DNA from 3 places in the Clostridium malenominatum genome. Region 1 is predicted to be linked to each of the others. Evidence: predicted binding sites of a transcription regulator. Region 1 holds the regulator's gene; each other region holds the start of a gene.

Region 1 (6,514 bases):
GTTCTTGGTGGGTTGCCTAGAGACAAGGCTTATAAAATGGCAGCCCAAGCAGTACTTGGTGCTGCAAAAATGGTATTAGAAACAGGAGAACATCCAGGAGTTTTAAAGGATAAGGTTTGCTCTCCTGGAGGAACTACCATAGAAGCGGTGTACTCTTTAGAAGAAAGCAATTTTAGGGGAGCAGTAATTAAAGCCATGGAGAAATGCAGAGAGAAAACTATTAAGATGAGCAAATAGTTCTTTAGTTTTTTAGTTTTTTAGATTTTTAGTGATTTAGTTAAGGAAAAATTCCTATGGAATTTAAATTATGAAAATTCCATAGGAATTTTGTCGCTAACTAGGAAACTAAACAACTATTAACTAAAACACTAGCTTAAAAGTGTTCTCCATTTTCATAGTAACTTTCTTTTTTTAGCATGATAAATATAATATCTAAGTTATCATATCCTACAGAATTAAAGAATTTTGTTATAGTTTTAGCTACTTTGTCTTGGATTTCCTGGCCTCTATCAAACCAAGCCACTTCAATAAAAGGATATCCTTGATTCATTTCGCCATCTTTTATAAAAGTACTGTTTATATGTTCTATTGAAAAATAATCTCTTGGACATTCTAACAAAGCTTCTAATTCATCAATTAATTCCTTACTTACCTTACAAACATCCTCTACTTTAATTCCTTTAACCTTGATTCGTGGCATAATTATTACTCTCCTTTATTTCTAAATTTTCCTTTGGTTTTGCATTGAAATAGTTAGTTCCAATTATTCCTGATAATATCATTAAAGAGCCTATTACATGATAAAAATAAAAGTTTTCATTTAAGAAAAATACTCCAGTAAAGATAGAGATTACTGTTGATAAATTACCAAAAACTGTAGACCTAGAAGCTGGTAATTTTGATAAAGCATAATTTGCTAAAAAGAATGCTACTATGGAAGATAATATTCCTAAGAACAATAGTGATATAATAAAATTACTGTTTGAAAGAGGCTTGAAGAAGTCACCCATATTCCCATTTATTATATCTAAAACAAGAGCTATAATGTTGAAAACAATTGCTGCTGTTCCCATCATGAAATATGTAATTTCCATAGATGAAAAATTAGTAGAGCTTTTTCTAGACAATATATTGTAAATTGAACCAGCTACAATAGCTATAAGTAAACAAACTGTTCCTAAAAGGGTGTTGGAACTTCCAGAATTATTGTCATTTAATACAATATAGATAACTCCAGACACGGATAAAAGTATAAAAAACCATTGAGATTTACTAGGCACTTCATTTAGGAAGTAAATACCAATTATAGATACGAGAACTGGTATTAATGCAATTAATACTCCAGCATAAGAAGATGAGGAATATTTAATGCCATAGGTTTCGAATATGAAATATACAACAGGTTGCAACAAACTTAATATTAATAACTCTTTTAGTTTTTTGCCTTTATAGTTAACCTTTATTACTTTAAACAATATTAGTACGGACATAGTTAAGAAAGCTAATAAGAATCTAAAGGATATAAGCTTAAAGGGGGAAGCTACTTCTAGGGCCATTTTAGAAAACAGAAAGCTCAATCCAAAGATTATAGAATATCCAATAGAAGCTAAGTAGGGTAGAGTGTCTTTTTTGTTAAACATGGTTACCTCCGAAAATATTATATATTAAAATAAGAGTATGAATGTTAAGGATCATACTCTTGCTTCTATTCTACTAACTTTTTCTCCACAATAAGGGCAGAAGGAATAGGTTCCCTCTCCAAACTTACCACCGCAGTAAGGGCAAAAGGTAAAGATGGTGTTGGAATCTTTGGGAGAAAATTTTTTTAATAGTTTATTTAACTCTTCTACATTCACAGGAGTTTTTATAATATCGTCTACTTTATTATACTTATAATCTTCTATATGCAAATTGCTACAGGAGGATAAAAAACATACCATGTCTTTATGTACATCTTTTATTTTCTTAATTAATAAGTCTCCAGAAGTCTCTTTCATAATAAGGTTAGATATAACTATATTAGGTAAGTAATTGTTAACTTCTTGAAGAGCTGAATACTCATTAGCGGTTTTAACGTCATATCCAAGTTTTGTTAACAAATCTTTTAATATAGCACTTTCGAATCTAGAATCGTTTATAACTAATACTTTTTTCATAGCTTACCTCACAATGAGAAGTTATTGTTAATTTCATTCTATCCTATAATACAATTATTTTCAACATCCTTACATAAACAGAGTTCTTGAATCAGATGGAGTTTTACTCCAGCTGATTCTTAGAAATCGTTATCCAGGGACGTACCCGCTCTTAGCTCCAACTTAAGAGAAGAAGGGAGTATTAGAGCGGGTAATCATCGGATAAAGCGTTCCCACTGACTATAAAGTTCTTCCAATTCCTTTTCTACCTTTAAAATTTCCTTGTTTACTTCCTCACTCTTTGTAGGATTAGAATATACTTCTTCTAAACACAAGTCATTTTGAAGTTCCACTAGATAACTTTCTTTATTAGAAATTTCATCTTCAATATTTTTAATTTTTTGTTTAAGTTCTTTTTCAGCCTTTTCTACCTCTCGTTTTTTACGCTTTTCTTGTTGAATTTGAGTTTTTGATTTTCCTTCAATTTCTTCTTCATAGGCAAAACGAAGGGGATTTTTTTTCTTTTCTACATAATAATTATAATTACCTAGATACTCTTTAACCTCTGTTTCTTTTAGCTCATAAATTCTATTAATAACCTTATTTAAGAAATATCTATCATGGGAGATTAGCAATACAGTACCATCATAGCTCATGATAGCGTCTTCTAGTGCCTCGCGGGACATGATATCTAAGTGATTTGTTGGTTCGTCTAGTAATAATAAATTTGACTCTGATAGCATTAGTTTTAAAAGATTAATTCTACACTTTTCTCCTCCGCTTAGGGTTGAAATCTTTTTAAAAACTTCTTCACCTCTAAACAAGAAGGCTGCTAGGGCAGAGCGTATTTCTGTAGTAGTCATATTAGGGAATTCATCCCAAACCTCATCAATTATGGTGTTTTCTATATTTAAGTTAGATTGTTCTTGGTCGTAATAGCCTATAAATACGTTTTTTCCAAGGACTACTATTCCATTATCTTTATTTTCTTTTTCCATGATAATTTTTAAAAGAGTAGTTTTGCCTCTTCCATTCTCTCCAATTAGGGCAATTTTTTCACCTCTTTTTATATCCATGTTTATATTAGAAAATAATTTTTTATCTCCAAAGCTTTTAGACAAGTTTTCCATGTATAAAACGTCATTTCCGCTAGTTATTTGAGCCGTAAACTTTATTTTGGCTCCCGTAGGATCTTTATCTGGACTATCAATTCTCTCAATTTTATCTAATGCCTTTTGACGACTTTCTGCGGCTCGTATACTTTTTTCTCTATTAAAGGATCTATATCTTTCTATTATATCTTCCTGTCTTTTAATTTCAGCTTGTTGAAGGTTATAAGCTTTTAATCTATTTTCAAAGTCCTTTTTCCTAAACTCTATAAATTTTGTATAGTTACCATCATAAGAAAGCATTTTACCATTTAGAAGTTCCATAGTCCTATTAGTTACAGCATCTAAAAAGAATCTATCGTGGGATATAATTATTATAGAACCCTTATAGGACTTTAAATATTCTTCTAGCCATTCAATAGCATCTAAGTCAAGGTGGTTTGTAGGTTCATCCAATAAAAGTATTTCAGGATTAACAAGAAGAAGTTTGCAAAGTGCAACTCGGGTTTTTTGTCCCCCACTTAATATTCTTATTTCTTTATCAAAATCCTCTTCATTAAAACCTAAGCCTTTTAACACACGAGAAATTTCACCTTTGTAGGTATATCCATTTTTATTAGTGTATAACTCAGTGGAAATAGTGTATTCATTTATGATTTTATTATGATAATCTGCATTGTTAGCATCATAGGGTTCATTCATCTTTAACTCAAGGTCTTTTATTTTTTCTTCAAGGGCAAGTAGTTCGCTAAATACAGAAAGCATTTCAGAATAAATAGTATTATTAGAATCTAAGGAAAGATGCTGAGATAGATAGCCTACTTTCTTATTTTTATCTATGAAGAGCTCTCCATCATCATAATCAATAATCCCAGATATTATTTTCAATAAAGTTGATTTTCCTGCACCGTTGGCCCCTATAAGACCTATTTTGTCACCTTCATTAATTCCAAAGGTGACTCTATCTAAAATTGTATCTATGCCATAGCTTTTAAATAAATCTTTGCAACTTAAAATAATCATTTAATTTCACCTCTTACGTTTATTATTGTACTACGTAAAAGATAAAATTTGTAGTTTAAATTTATTTATTATATAATAAACTTTGATGGATAAATATGTAGAAGATTTATCAATGTTATGATAAAATAAATTGAGTGTAAAAATTAATTCGCAAGAGGTGTAAGGATGGATAAGAAAAAAAATATATCAATGGCGGTTATAAAGAGATTACCTAAATATCATAGATATTTATCTGAGCTACTAAAAAATGATGTAGACAGAATCTCCTCTAAAGAATTAAGTAGGAAAATTGGATTTACTGCTTCACAAATTAGACAGGATCTAAACTGCTTCGGAGACTTTGGACAGCAAGGATATGGATACAATGTAAAAGATCTCTATAGTCAAATTAGTAATATTTTGGGTATTGACAGAGAATATTCTATGGTATTACTTGGAGCAGGTAATATAGGTCAGGCCATAGCAAACTATACGTACTTTGAAAAATTAGGATTCAAGTTAAAGGCTATTTTTGATATAAATCCAAAGCTTGTAGGTATCAAGATCAGAGATATAGAAATAAAAGATATTGATACTTTAGAGGGATACTTAAAGAATAATGCAATTGATATTGGTGTATTATGTGTGCCTAGTAGAAGCGCGCAAAGGGTATGTGATATTTTAATTAAAAATGATGTTAAGAGTATATGGAATTTCGCACCAGTGGATTTGATAGTCCCTGAAGGAATCCACACTGAAAACGTACATTTAAGTGATAGCTTATTAACTTTAAGCTACTTAATGAGCCACGAAGAATAGTATTTTAATGATAATTAATTGTCAATACAATAACAATAAAAAGTCCTATGGTTAGATAAGTCTAATTGTAGGACTTTTTATTGTTAAGTATATGTTAATTAAAGGGCTGATGTATAAATTAAAAGTAAAATTAAATTTGATATTGAAAAATAAAAAGTAAGAGTATATAATATAGAAAGAGTGTGATTGATATATTTTTTTAAATAATTTGTTATATTATTAACAAATTGGTCGAAGAAAAAATAAGGAGGGACGGGATACTTATGGAGTTTAAGAATATCTTAGTCGAAAAAGAGGGAAATGTTGCGATAATGACCATTAATAGACCAGCTTCATTAAATGCTTTAAATTCAGAAACTTTAAAAGAGTTAGACATAGCAATTGATGTTTTAGCAGAAGATGAAGAGGTTCTAGCAGTAATTCTTACAGGAGCTGGAAAAGCTTTTGTAGCTGGAGCAGATATAACTGAAATGAAGGACTTAAATGTTAATCAAGGCAGAAAATTTGGATTACTTGGAAATAAAGTGTTTAGAAAATTAGAAATTATGGAAAAACCAGTTATAGTAGCTGTAAATGGCTTTGCCCTAGGTGGAGGATGCGAAATATCCATGGCATGTGATATCAGATTAGCTTCCGCAAAGGCAAAGTTTGGACAACCTGAGGTAGGACTTGGAATTACACCAGGTTTTGGTGGAACTCAAAGATTGCCAAGACTAGTTGGAGCTTCTATGGCTAAACAATTAATTTTTACTGGAGAAATAATTGGAGCAGAAGAAGCTTTAAGAATAGGTCTTGTAAACAAAGTTGTGGAACCAGAGAAATTAATGGAAGAAGCTAAAGAAATGGCTAAGAAAATAGCTAACAATGCTCCAATAGCTGTAAAACTTTGTAAGGCAGCTATAAATAGAGGAGTGCAATGCGATATTGACACAGCTATATCTTATGAAGCAGAAGTTTTCGGTGAATGCTTCTCAACAGAAGACCAAAAAGAAGGAATGACAGCATTTGTTGAAAAAAGAGATAAGTGCTTCAGAAATAAATAGGAGGTAAGGGTAATGAATTTTGCATTAACTAGAGAACAAGAATTTGTAAAGCAAATGGTTAGAGAATTTGCTATAAACGAAGTAAAACCAATAGCAGCAGAAGTAGATGCTAAGCATATGTTCCCAGTGGAAAACGTTGAAAAAATGGGTAAATTAGGAATGCTAGGAATACCATTCCCTAAAGAATATGGCGGAGCAGGTGGAGACATATTATCCTATATACTAACCGTTGAAGAATTATCAAAGGTATGTGGTACTACAGGTGTTATAGTTTCAGCCCATACTTCATTATGTGCTTCAGTAATATATGAAAATGGAACAGAAGCTCAAAGGCAAAAATATTTACCAGACCTTTGTTCAGGTAAAAAGCTTGGTGCTTTCGGATTAACTGAACCAAATGCAGGAA
Region 2 (6,514 bases), 360 kb from region 1:
TTAAAAATTCGTCTTCACCGGTTTTACATAATATATCATTATCACTTATGATAAGCTTTAGTTTTTCTTTTATAGTAATTAAAACCTCATCACCAAATTGATGACCTAAAGTATCATTTATGTTTCTAAAATTATCAAGATCAATTAAAAATAACGCAAATTTTCTTATACCATTATTATTTTTTATTTTTTCCCCTATTATTTCTTTTGAATAATGAAAATTAGGAAGCTTAGTTAACCTATCATAATAAGCTAAATCTTTTATTTTTTCTTCATATATTTTTCTATATGTTATGTCTGAAATAGAGCCTGCCATTCTAATAGGTTTTCCAACTTTATCTCTTAATATCTTTCCTCTAGTTAGAACCCATTTATAGTCATCTTTAGTCCTAAATCTATATTCACAAAATAAATACTCACTATTTCCCTTTAAGTATTCTTTAAAACTATTTAAAGCCTCATTTAAATCTTCAGGATGTATTAATCTCGTCCATTTTCCCATAATGCTTAATTTGGGGTTTAATATTTCATTTGGTAGTTCTCTCTTCCACTTTTCTGAAATAAAAAACTTGTTAGTAACAAAATCCCAATCCCAAAGACCATCATTTGCTCCTTCTACAGCCAGTCTATATCTTTCTTCGCTAACCCTTAAGGCTTCCTCATTTTGTTTTAATCTTTCGTATTGTGTTTTAAATTCATCTAAAGATACGCTTAATTTTAAGTCTTTAGTCATTTCCATAACCAACACCCACTTACAACATTATGCAATGTATATTTCACCCGTATTATACTATATTACCATAAATTTGTTACATTTTATAATATTTAGTTTAAAATTTTGTAAATATTGTTAGATATAAAGTTTATTATGGTTTTTTTACCCTCATAGGGAATATAAGGTAAAATATCTCTTAGGCTCTTTTCCTTAATTATGTCCATAGCTTTATATATTAATTCTAGAACCTTCATAGAATTTTCAGGGTTTTCAATATACTTATCTATTCCATCGAATATATTATTGCATAAATTGTCTAAGTTAATAAATTTTCTTAAGGCTGGGTTGACTCCTTCTAGTAATTTACTAACTTCTTTTCGTATATTAGCTTTAAAGTCCTGTTTTTCTGTAAAGCTCTTTATAAATTTCAGTATGCCATCTTTATTATTGTATATATACACTTTTAATATATTTTCAAAACCTTCTGGAAGAACATCTTTTACTTTTTTATCGCTATTTTCTAAGGCATCAAACTTATTGCTTATTATTAGATTTAAGCTTTCCTCTGAATTTATAAACATAAAATTCCTCCTAATTTATATTATTTGATATATTTTAGAGGCTTATTTTCCCTCCAAGGTTTATACTCTTTTGCCAATTCCACTCTATCATAATAGGACGGATGTGAATAGTACCAAATCTCATAAATTTTGCTTGCCCTTGGCAATACTAAACTATTTTCATGAAGTTTTATGGTGGAGGTAATAACTGATGAATTATCTTTAGTCATTTCTATAGCATAAATATCTGCTTGCCTTTCCACATATCTAGAGAAAGTATTTGTTATAGGATTTGAGAGAAATAAAAATATGTTTATTACCAAAATCATCATAGGCATAAAGGCTAAATGATGTATCTTAGTCACTCCCAGAACCCCTCCCCAATGGAACAAAATCCATAGGATAGTTTTATTCACCAAATATAAAACTAGTATAAACAATAATCCTCCTAAAACTATAGATTTCCATACATGACCCATCACATAGTGGGCAATTTCGTGGGCAGTTATGGACAAGGTTTCTCCTCTGGTTAAATTATTAATAGTGGTGTCCCAAAGAACTATTCTCTTAGAACCAAAAACTCCCGTCATATAAGCATTCATCTCTTTTGTATCAACGCTTTTATTTACCTGATAAACTTTACTATCTCCAATACCTGCCATACTCAATTGATGCTCTATTCCTCTTTGCAATTCCTTGTCTTGAATAGAGGTATATTTATTAAACAATGGGTCTATATAGGTGGGGGATATAAAGGTTACGAACATTAAAAATGGTATAAATAAAATTCCATTGTATAACCACCATCTTTTAGGACTTTTAATAATTATAAAATACGGCACCCAAATGAAGGCGGAAGTTACTAAGTTATTTAATCCAAAATTCTTTAAATAATCCGTTATCCATTTGTAAAAACTTTGATTTGATAAACCAAAATTATGCCTATGAACGAAACTTCTATAATAATCTAAGGGAAAAGTTATGAGATTACTTATGGTAACGTATATTATAAAAAATAATGCTAATTGAATAATATAATTATTACTGACTTTTCCCAAATAATCACTTAGTTTTTTACCAAATCCACTGATTACAAATATAATTGGTATAGCAAAACCTAGAACCAAATTAATTGACCATAAATTTAGATTTACCTTTCTATATTCTATAGCCTTATCCGATACCTTTGATAAGGTTATTTCTTCTCCATTATCTAGTACTATAGAATACCCACTAGTATTTTTCAATTTTTCCATGTTGGCATTTTCAAAATATCTCACAGAAAAGACAAATAAAAATATTACGGTAAAAAATATACCTATGGTTAAATAAAAAGATTTTCTCAAACTTCTCCCCCCTTTATGACTATTATATTATAAACATGATTTATATATAATCTAGTTAGAATATTTTAATGTAACATTTAATATTTTTGTTATAAAAGATATACACATAGAGTTCAAAAAAGCTGCAACTAAAACTGTTGGAAATAGTACTCCTAAACTAGCTGGCAAACCTACTAAATATAAAGCTGATAACAAAAATATTGTACCACTTATTAGTGTACCCAAAAAGCCTATAATAATAGTTCCAATTTTCCCATTTAATTTAGTATTAAAAACTCTCATCAACATATACACCGCCGGCGCAGTAATTACTTTATCTATTATATTTGGAAGTTGTCCTCCTGGAAAGGTAGTGGTAAGAGCTGTTAACACTCCTGAAACTAATCCAATTACAAACACATACTTAAAATCTTCCACGAAAGATAAAGAAATAAACATCATTATAAGAAGAAAATCTGGTCTCAAACCAAATACAAAATTGGGTGACACTTGATGTAGCAGCAAACCTACCGCTAATAGAACTGAACTTAAAACAAATTTTTTTAATGACATAATAAAAACTCCCTTCAATTAATAATTTTTTATATTACAAAAGCGCGCTATTGTTTAATAAAATAAAAAAACTCCGCCCTATAAAAATAGGGCGAAGTATATTCGCGGTACCACCTAAATTATGTCAAAAGACATATCTCTAATCCAGATACTAACATATCCTGACCCTTTTAACGGTGGGTTTCCGGTAAATACTACTCTCTTAAAAAGATTTCGGTTTACTTCTACAAGGTCCATTCATTAAAATTTATATTATGGAGATTACACCGTCCTCCACTCTCTGAAAATAATCATTTTTAATTACTCTTCCTTGTCAACGAGTTTAAATATGTTAAATTTATTTTTAAGTTTACCACTTTATTTCTAAATTTTCAAGTGCTTTTTTACTTAACCACATTTTTTCCTGCTATCTTACCGTAAACTATAGTATCAGGAAGTGCATTTCCTCCTAATCTATTTCCACCATGTATTCCTCCAGTTACCTCTCCTGCTGCATATAAGCCTTGAATAACTTCTCCTGATTTATTTAAAACTTGAGTTTTTTCATTAATTTTTAATCCACCCATAGTATGGTGAACTGCTGGATGTCTTAAAGTTGCATAGTATGGTGCCTTATTTATTTTATTTTTCCATAATGCACGATTAAAGGAATCTTTTTTGTTATCTACAGCCTTATTAAACTCATCAATGGTTCCCTGCAATATTTTTTCATCAACTTTAATTTTTTCTGCTAATTCTTTTATTGAGTCAGCCTTTATAACTATTCCTCTTTCTATTAATTCATCTACCTTGTCACCTAGTTCATTCTTTTCTTTTACTATTTGAGAATCATTTATCATATAATATTGTCCATCTTTTTGCTTCATGATTGCTTCACATAATTTATCTCTTCTATTATCTTCATTTATAAATCTCTTACCTTCTTTATTTATAAATATAGAGTTCTCTACATTTATAGTTGGTCCAGTAAGTTCTATAGCCATTGGAAGTAGTTGAATATATTCCATTCCAACTAAATCAGCTCCTGCCTTTTCACCCATAATTATGCCATCTCCAGTTGCTCCTGGATGGTTAGTAGTTGGCTTGTCTGCTGTTAGACTTGGAACATATTTTGTTCTCATCTCTACATTTGCAGCAAATCCACCAGTAGCAATAACTATGCCTTTTTTACCTCTAAATTCAAGTGGATTCTTATCTTTATCCTCACCTTTAACCCCTACTACTCTACCATCTTCAATTATAAGTTCTGTAGCTTTTGTATTAAGTAATAACTCAACTCCTAATTTGTCTCCTGCCTCTTTTAATGTGTTCATATATCCTGTTCCTGCTGGGTCTGAAGCTTGATGAGTTCTTGTCCATAATGAACCTACAACTGAGCCTATTTTTTCATTAAACTTCATGCCATAAGATTGTAGCCACTTCTTTCCATTAAGTGATTCCTCAACAAGTATTTTAACTAATTTTTCGTCCCCTTTTTTATCTCCACCTTCATAGGTTTGTTTGAAATGCTTTTCAATTGAGTCCTCAATACCTTGTTTCTTTTGAGTTTCAACATCTACTGCATTATATGCTCCACCAGATCTAATTGTATTTCCACCTATCATAGGCATTTTTTCTATTACAATTACCTTTGCTCCCTCTTCAGCAGCAGCAACTGCAGCTGACATTCCTGCTCCACCAGCTCCAATAACTATTACGTCAGCTTCTTTTTTTACCAACTCCCTTTTAGTTGAATCAGCGCTACCAGAAGCTTTTTTTAGTTCTTCAATATTACCTCCTGCACTCTTTAATGCAAGAGTTATAGCCTCTATAACACCCTCACTTGTAACTGTTGCACCTGAAATAGTATCTACTGCTAAATTTTGTTTCTCTATTATATACTTCGGTATATCGTTTAGGGCTGGATCACTAAGTCCTTTAGTTTCTTTATGTTCTAGTATTTTAATATCTTTTATCTTTTCTGAGTCTACTTCTACCTCTAACTTAATATTTCCATTATGTCCTTTTGCTTCAGCGGTATATTTTCCCGCTTTAAATTTTGCTTTATCCCCTGAAGTATTTTTGCTTCCACTACAACCTGTTAGTGAAAACATGAAAATTAAAGCCATAACCATCCCAAGTTTTCTAAACTTTTTCATTTAATACATCCCCTTCAAAGTTTGTTATATTTTACACAATCATTATACAACCACCTTACAATATATGTCAAGTATCGAGGGCTACAATTTAAATATCACTATAATAGTTGAGATTAAAGAGGTAATTCAACTCTATAAAAAACAAGCTATAGATTATTTTTATCCATAGCTTGTTTTTTTATTAACATTATTCAAATAAATGTATAAGATTATTAAATAACTCTTTCTCTTCTTTTATTCTTTCTTCATTTCCCAGAACACAAATATTTTTTTCTTCCATACATGCTTTAACCATGGGAGCTAAATTTTTTATATCCTCTATATCTGTATGCAGTATTTCTTCTCTTTCTCTTTGCATGTCTTCATGTGTGATTCCACTAAAATAATTTGCTGCTGCTTTTTCACCCTTCATGGAAGGAGTTAGTGGTGAATCTATATCGCTTATTGTTCCAATAATATATTTTGTCATTCCTCTTTTATCTTCAGTAAAGTTTTCTATATAGCTTACGGATTCATCATAAACTTTTAATGTATTTGATAGATGCGGATCTCTGTAGGATACAAAATACATATTTCCATTTCTATTAAATCCTCCAAAACAACCATATGCTCCACCCTTAACCCTTACTTTATTCCAAAGATAATCGAAACTTATAATTGTTTTAAGCACTTGCATTGTTCCAGAGTAACAATATCCTACTTTTTTAAAATTGTATCCTTTTGCATTATATTGTACTTTACCCGAAGTCATCATTCCTTCATTTTCAGCCTTTAATTTAAAATCATAGGAACATTTATCAAAAGCGTTATCTCCTAAAGCTTTTATTAAATTAGGCATCACCTTCTTAAACTCTTCATAATCCTCTTCTTCTAAGGTAACACTCACTGTAAGGTTACTTTTATTAAATATTATCTGGGATACTTTAACTAAATTAAGCTCTATTTCTTTTTTCTTATTTTCAAAATTCTTTTCCAGCTCTACTATGAAATGATATAAATTTATGCCCGATACCCTCTCCGAATATGCTGCCGAAGATGAAAAATAAGAAGCTACCCTTCCAGCTGCTACCATATGTCCTCTATCAAAAATAGTCATTTCCATTCTTGATTTTAACTCAGATATTATTTCTTTTATTCTTGCATAATCATCAAATTTGCTATTTGCAACTTGCTCACTTATCAATTCAAATAGCTTTGACAGCT
Region 3 (6,514 bases), 1.3 Mb from region 1:
CCATAGGAGGTTCAACAGTAGGATATAGAAAGGGAGAAAAGGTAACTATAAGGGAACTTATATATGGATTAATGCTAAGATCAGGCAATGATGCGGCTATAGCTCTAGGAGAAGGTATAAGTGGAACTGTTGAAGAATTTGTAAAACTTATGAATGAGTATGCTACAAAAATAGGGTTAGTAGATACACATTTTCATTCTCCTCACGGATTAGATAATCCTGAACATTATTCAACTGCTTACGATTTAGCGGTTCTTACTGCTCAAAGTAAAAAACACCCTTTATTTGATAAAATAGTACGAGAGAAAGAAATTAATAGTGAAAAATATGGATTCACTAGAAGTTTCCATAATATCAATAAAATATTATGGCAAATTCCAGAGGCTAATGGAGTTAAAACTGGGTATACAGGAGGAGCAGGCAAATGTCTTGTAACATCTGTAACTTTGGATGGTAACGACATAGTTATAGTTGTATTAAATTCTCCTGAAAGATGGAGTGATACTAGTAAAATATTTAATTCAGTTAAGAAAGATTATGAATATAAAAAATTTTTTTCAAAGGGCGACAAGTTAGGTTATGCTCCAGAAGGAAAAAATAAAGTGAGCTTAATATGTGATCAAGATATAATATTACCTATTAGAAAAGACAAAAACTATACTTCAGTTATTAAGCCTCCAAAATATATTAAGCACGATATATATAAGGGAGATAATGTGGGAACTGTATTTATTTTTGAGGAAGATAAATTAGTATTTAAACAGCCATTAAAATCTGATAATTACTATAAAGTTGGGTTAATTGATAAGATTATGATATTAAATAAGAAATAATGTGAAGGCAGAGGTTTTAAGCTTCTGCTTTTTATTGTATAGTTAAAATGCATGGATAATTTGTGAAATTAGTTTGGAGTGATGATTTGTGGGAAATACTGAAGTTTTTAAGAATAAAAGTTTTACTCTTCTTTTTTTAGGTAAGATGGTTTCAGATTTAGGAGATCAAATATTTAATTTAGCAGTGGGATGGCATATTTTAAAAATAACAAATTCCGCCTTTCAAATGTCTATATACATATCTATAGGAACTATTATACATTTGTTATTAGGACCTTATGGAGGAGTAATTGCAGATAGAGTAGATAGAATTAAAATAATATATATGGCAGACATCATAAGAGGAATTACGTTACTTTCTTTAACTCTTATAATGTATATGGGAATTGAAAGCATAGGTGTTTATTATATTTCTTCGGCAGTTATTAGTATATGTGGAGCTTTTTTTTATCCCGCTTCCATGTCTATAATACCAGATGTGGTTGAAGAAGAAGAACTTACCAATGCAAATTCTCTAATTTCTATGATACAAAGCTTTTCAAGTAGTGTGGGACTTTTAATGGGAGGGTTACTTTATGGAGTGGTTGGGATTAGAGGAGTATTTATAATTAACGCATTAACTTATTTAATCTCTGGGATATGGGAAATGTTTATTAAAACAAGAAAATGTACAATTTTAAATGAAAATCATCTAAAAAACAGTGTATTTAAAGATTTACAAGAGGCATTTGTAATAATAAAGAAAGAAAAATCCTTATACTTAATATTGACTTTTTCTATAGTACTTAATTTTTTTATTACTCCTTTGATAGTAATTTTTATACCATATATGTTAAATCAACATTTAAAAACAGAACCTATAGCTCTATCCTTTGTTCAAGGAGCAGGGAGTGCAGGTTACATATTAGGAGCCATGATGTTGCCAAGCTTATCGAAAATAAGTAAATCAAATAAAAGAATAGTCACAGGAACTATATTGTATAGTGCTACAACACTTATGATATCCATTTTACTTATATTGAATTTTAAGGGTTTAGTTAATGTAAAATATCTAATAATATATACAATAGTTTCAATGGGAGCAATGGGTATTTTTAATGCTATAATTAACATAACTATTAATATATTAATGCAAAAGATTGTATTAAAAAAATATTTAGGTAGAGTTAATGCTCTGTCTAGCACTATGGTTATGGCAGTTACTCCAATATCTATGGTACTAGGAGGGAGATTAGTAGATAAGTTTTCGTTGATAAATTTAATGTTTATTACAGCTTTAAGTCTTATTTTTATTTCATTGATTTTTAGTTTTAAGAAAGAAATTATAAATATACAATAATAGGAGGAAGTATGAAGCTACAAAGCAAAATAACTACATATATAACAGTGATACTAAGTATTGTTATAACGCTTACGGGATATTTATCTTTTACAGAAATGAGAAGGCTCATTAAAGAAGAACGCTCAAAAGAAGTGCTAAAGCTTGCTAAAACAGTTTCTACTATAGATTTAATAAAAAATGATTTAAGAGACAAAGATACTCGAGGCTCAATTCAATTTTATGTAGAAAGATTAAGACTACAAACAAATGTGCAGTTCATTGTTGTTATTGATATGGATAGAGTGAGATATTCTCACCCCTATGAAGAAAATATTGGTAAGCCTTTTGTAGGAGGAGATGAAGAATTGGTGCTATCTACCGGAGAAAGTTATGTATCCGAAGCGGTAGGAACCTTAGGACCTTCATTAAGGGGATTTGCTCCAGTATATAAAGATGGAGTTCAAGTTGGAGCTGTGGTAGTAGGTATATTGATTGGAAATGTTAACAAAGAAATATATCAAAAGTTTTCTAAATTCATACCATTTTTGATTCTAAGTTTAACTATTGGAATATTAGGAGCTTCGCTTCTAGCCTATAGTATAAAGGAAAGCATATATGGGTTAGAACCTGAGGAAATAGCACTATTGTTAAGTCAAAAGGAAGCCATTATTGAAAGCATTCGGGAAGGAATTGTGGCAGTAGATACTAAGGGAAATATAATAAATTATAATAATGTGGCATCGCAATTATTGTCTCTAAACAATAAAGATTTAGGGAAAAATATCATAAACTATATAAAGGATTATTCCATTTTAGAGGTTTTAGAAAAAAGAACCTCTATAAAAAATATTGAAAATAGAATAAATAATAATAGAAATATTATTTGTAATTATAATATTCTTATGGATTATGATAAAAATCCCTTAGGAGTGGTTATAAATTTTAGAGATTTTACAGAAATGAAAGAACTAGCAGAAGAATTGACTGGAATTAAAAAAATATTATGGTCTTTAAGAGCACAAAATCATGAATTTATGAATAAGCTTCATACTATATCAGGGTTAATTCAATTAGAAGAATATGATAAAGCAATAGAATATATATCAAAAGTGGGTAATAAGAGAAGAGAAATTAGTGATATATTAAATAAAGATATAAATAATTTGCCATTACAAGGACTACTTTTATCAAAATATAATAAAGCTGAAGAAGAAAAGGTAGAATTTTTAATATGTGATAAGGCAAAGTTAGATTTTTTACCTGAAGAATTAAATTCCGATGATCTATCTTCAATAGTAGGAAATTTAGTTGATAATGCTATAGAGGCCGTAAAGACAGATGGTAGTGGTATAGTTAAGTTTAATATTTATAATGATGAAAGTTTTTTAAATATAATAGTTGAAGATAATGGTCACGGAATAGAGGAAAGTATAAAGCATAAGATATTTGAAAGAGGAGTTTCTACTAAGGAAGGGCAAAGGGGTTATGGAATGCACATAGTAAAAAATATTGTAGACAAGGCTAAAGGCACCATAGAATATCAAGTTAATGATGGAACAGGAGTTATTGTTAAAATACCTATGAAAGGAAAGATAAGTAAATGATAAAAGTTATGATTATAGAAGATGATCCCATGGTTAGAGACATTAATGGGAAGTTTTTAAACAAGATTGAAGGTTTTGAGTTATCTTCTTCTGTAGGAAGTTTAAAAGAAGCCCATGAATACTTAAAGCAGGATAAACCAGACTTAATTTTATTGGATATTTACATTCCAAGAGAAAATGGTTTAGATTTTTTAAAGTTTTTAAGAAAAAATGAAATTTACTGTGACGTTATTTTAATAACTGCAGATAAAAGTAAAAACTCAGTAAAGGAGGCCTTTATGTATGGAGCTGTTGATTATTTAATAAAGCCCTTTACTTTTGAAAGATTTGAAGAAGCCATTAAGACTTATAAAGAAAGATTTATAAAACTAAAAAGCTATGAGTCTATAGAACAAAATATTATTGATGAAATGATTAACAATATGTCTCATGAAGAAGAAGAAAAAGAGGGATTGACCTCCACGGAAGATTTAGATAAGGGGTTGAACAAGTTTACTTATTTTAAAATATGGGATTTTCTTATATCTCTTAAAGAAGAGTATTTTACTGCAGAGGAAGTTGCTGAAAGGCTTGGTATGGCAAGGATTACTGTGAGAAGATATTTAGAGCATATGTCCAAGGAAGGTAAACTTGTTATTAAATTAGAATATGGTAGGGTTGGAAGACCAAAGCATATGTACAAGATAAATTTGTAAATTTCCGAACAAAATGACCAAAAATAAAAATATGAATCAAATATTGAAATGTTATAAAATTAACAATATAATAAGGTCAAAGTAGATTGGAAAGGGGTATAATTTATGAAGATAAAAAAATTAATGTCAGTAGTTAATGCAGCAATAATAACAACAACGGTACTAGCAGGTTGTGGCAATAGTAAACCAGCTGTATCAAATTCCGTTAAAACAGATATAGTGGTTATAGGAGCAGGAGGAGCTGGACTAGCTGCAGCTGTAGAGGCTAAAAATGTGGGAGCCAATGTAATAGTTCTAGAAAAAATGCCTATGGTTGGAGGGAATACTCTTAGAGCCACTGGTGGAATAAATGCAGCAGGAACCAAATTTCAAAAAGCAAATAAAATTAACGATACAGTAGAAAAGTTCTATAATGACACCATGAAGGGTGGATATAATAAAGGGGAACCTGAATTAGTTAAATTACTAGCTGAAAAGTCAGCTGAAGCAGTAGAGTGGCTAGCAGATTTAGGAGCGGATTTGACAGATGTTGGAAGACTAGGAGGAGCAAGTGAAAATAGAGCTCATAGACCAACGGGCGGTGCAGATGTAGGTTCTGAAATCGTTAAAACTTTGAAAAAAGCAGCTGAAGAAAAGAAAATAGATGTAAGAACAATGAATACAGCATTAGAAATACTAAAAGATGATAAAGGAAATGTTAAAGGTGTAAAAGCTTTAGATAAAGAAGGAAAAGAATACACTATAGATACTAAAGCAGTTGTATTAACTACTGGTGGATTTGGCGGTAGTGAAGAAATGTTTGTTAAATACAATGAAAATCTAAAGGGATTTGGAACAACAAATCATGCAGGAGCAAATGGAGACGGAATAATAATGGCTGAAAAACTAGGAGCAGAGTTAATTCAGATGGAAGAAATTCAAACTCATCCAACAGCAGTTCCAAGTAATGGATTTATGATCACTGAAGCTGTTAGAGGAAATGGTGCTATACTTATAAATCGTGAAGGAAAAAGATTTACTAATGAAATAGGCACAAGAGACGTAGTTTCAAAAGCAGTTTTAGCACAAAAGGAAAATACAGCATATTTATTGTTTGATGATAATGTAAGAAAGAGTTTAAAAGCCATTGAAAAGTATATCGATATGGAATTAGCAGTTGTTGGAGATTCAGTAGAAGATTTAGCTAAGAAGCTAAGCGTTGACCCAGCAGCATTAAAGAAAACTGTTGATAATTACAACGGATATGTAAAGAGTAAGAAGGATGCTGAGTTTGGAAGAGCAGATATGCCACGTGAATTTGGAAACGGAAAATATTATGCAATAGAAATTAAGCCAGCGGTTCATCATACTATGGGTGGTATAAAAATTAATACTTATACTGAAGTTTTAAACAAATCAGGACAAGCTATAAAAGGACTATATGCAGCAGGAGAAGTAACTGGAGGAATCCACGGTGGAAATAGATTAGGTGGAAATGCTTTAGCAGACTTAATTGTATTTGGAAGAATAGCAGGAAAAAATGCAGCAGGATTTGTAAAATAATTTAGAGAATACGGAGGAGTATATAATGAAAAATAAATTTTTAGCAGGCATAGTTACAACAGTTATGGTATTAACATTAACTGCTTGTGGAGGAAGTAAATCAGCTTTTAAAGATGGTGAATATAAATCAACAACTAAAGGACATAATGGTGATTTAACTGTAACAGTACAGGTAACTGACGGAAAAATAAAAGATATTCAAGTTGGTGACCATAAAGAAACCGATGGAATATTTGATGGAGTTAAAGATAACTTGATACCAGAGATAATCAAAAAGCAGTCAACAGAAGGTATTGATACAATTACAGGTGCCACAGTTTCTAGTAAAGCAGTTTTAACAGCTGTAAATGATGCATTATCACAAGCTAAATAAGTAATTTATTATTTAAAGGAATCAGTAGACTCTGATTCCTTTTTATTTTATAAAAGTTTGGTATAATATATATATGATTAAACTTATAGATAGGGGAGAGTTAAATGGAAGAGCAAAAGGATGTTACAATGAAAGAGTTTATAGAA

What was found. The regulator Rex, encoded in region 1, represses fermentation and respiration genes when NADH is low (regulators of the CRP and FNR family bind a similar motif). The targets are predictions, from matches to a motif close to ATTGTTAANNNNTTAACAAT.
Region 2: a site for Rex is predicted at 5,332-5,351, ahead of ABDZ69_RS03435 (flavocytochrome c). Genes of this name have one in related genera too.
Region 3: a site for Rex is predicted at 4,501-4,520, ahead of ABDZ69_RS08265 (flavocytochrome c). Genes of this name have one in related genera too.

The regions. Positions count from the first base shown of each region.
Region 1 is NZ_BAAACF010000001.1:329,381-335,894, forward strand. It holds gene proC (pyrroline-5-carboxylate reductase) at 1-237, shown strand, start outside; gene ABDZ69_RS01680 (DUF1904 domain-containing protein) at 374-700, opposite strand; gene ABDZ69_RS01685 (DMT family transporter) at 681-1,640, opposite strand; gene ABDZ69_RS01690 (response regulator) at 1,692-2,156, opposite strand; gene abc-f (ribosomal protection-like ABC-F family protein) at 2,351-4,267, opposite strand; gene ABDZ69_RS01700 (redox-sensing transcriptional repressor Rex) at 4,433-5,065, shown strand; gene ABDZ69_RS01705 (short-chain-enoyl-CoA hydratase) at 5,329-6,108, shown strand; gene ABDZ69_RS01710 (acyl-CoA dehydrogenase) at 6,121-6,514, shown strand, end outside.
Region 2 is NZ_BAAACF010000001.1:687,573-694,086, reverse strand. It holds gene ABDZ69_RS03455 (putative bifunctional diguanylate cyclase/phosphodiesterase) at 1-739, opposite strand, end outside; gene ABDZ69_RS03450 (hypothetical protein) at 826-1,296, opposite strand; gene ABDZ69_RS03445 (M48 family metallopeptidase) at 1,317-2,621, opposite strand; gene ABDZ69_RS03440 (tryptophan transporter) at 2,673-3,173, opposite strand; T-box leader at 3,258-3,499, opposite strand; gene ABDZ69_RS03435 (flavocytochrome c) at 3,557-5,311, opposite strand; gene ABDZ69_RS03430 (insulinase family protein) at 5,499-6,514, opposite strand, start outside.
Region 3 is NZ_BAAACF010000001.1:1,625,018-1,631,531, reverse strand. It holds gene ABDZ69_RS08285 (D-alanyl-D-alanine carboxypeptidase family protein) at 1-833, shown strand, start outside; gene ABDZ69_RS08280 (MFS transporter) at 922-2,172, shown strand; gene ABDZ69_RS08275 (ATP-binding protein) at 2,184-3,758, shown strand; gene ABDZ69_RS08270 (response regulator) at 3,755-4,453, shown strand; gene ABDZ69_RS08265 (flavocytochrome c) at 4,559-5,995, shown strand; gene ABDZ69_RS08260 (FMN-binding protein) at 6,021-6,368, shown strand; gene rpsA (30S ribosomal protein S1) at 6,473-6,514, shown strand, end outside.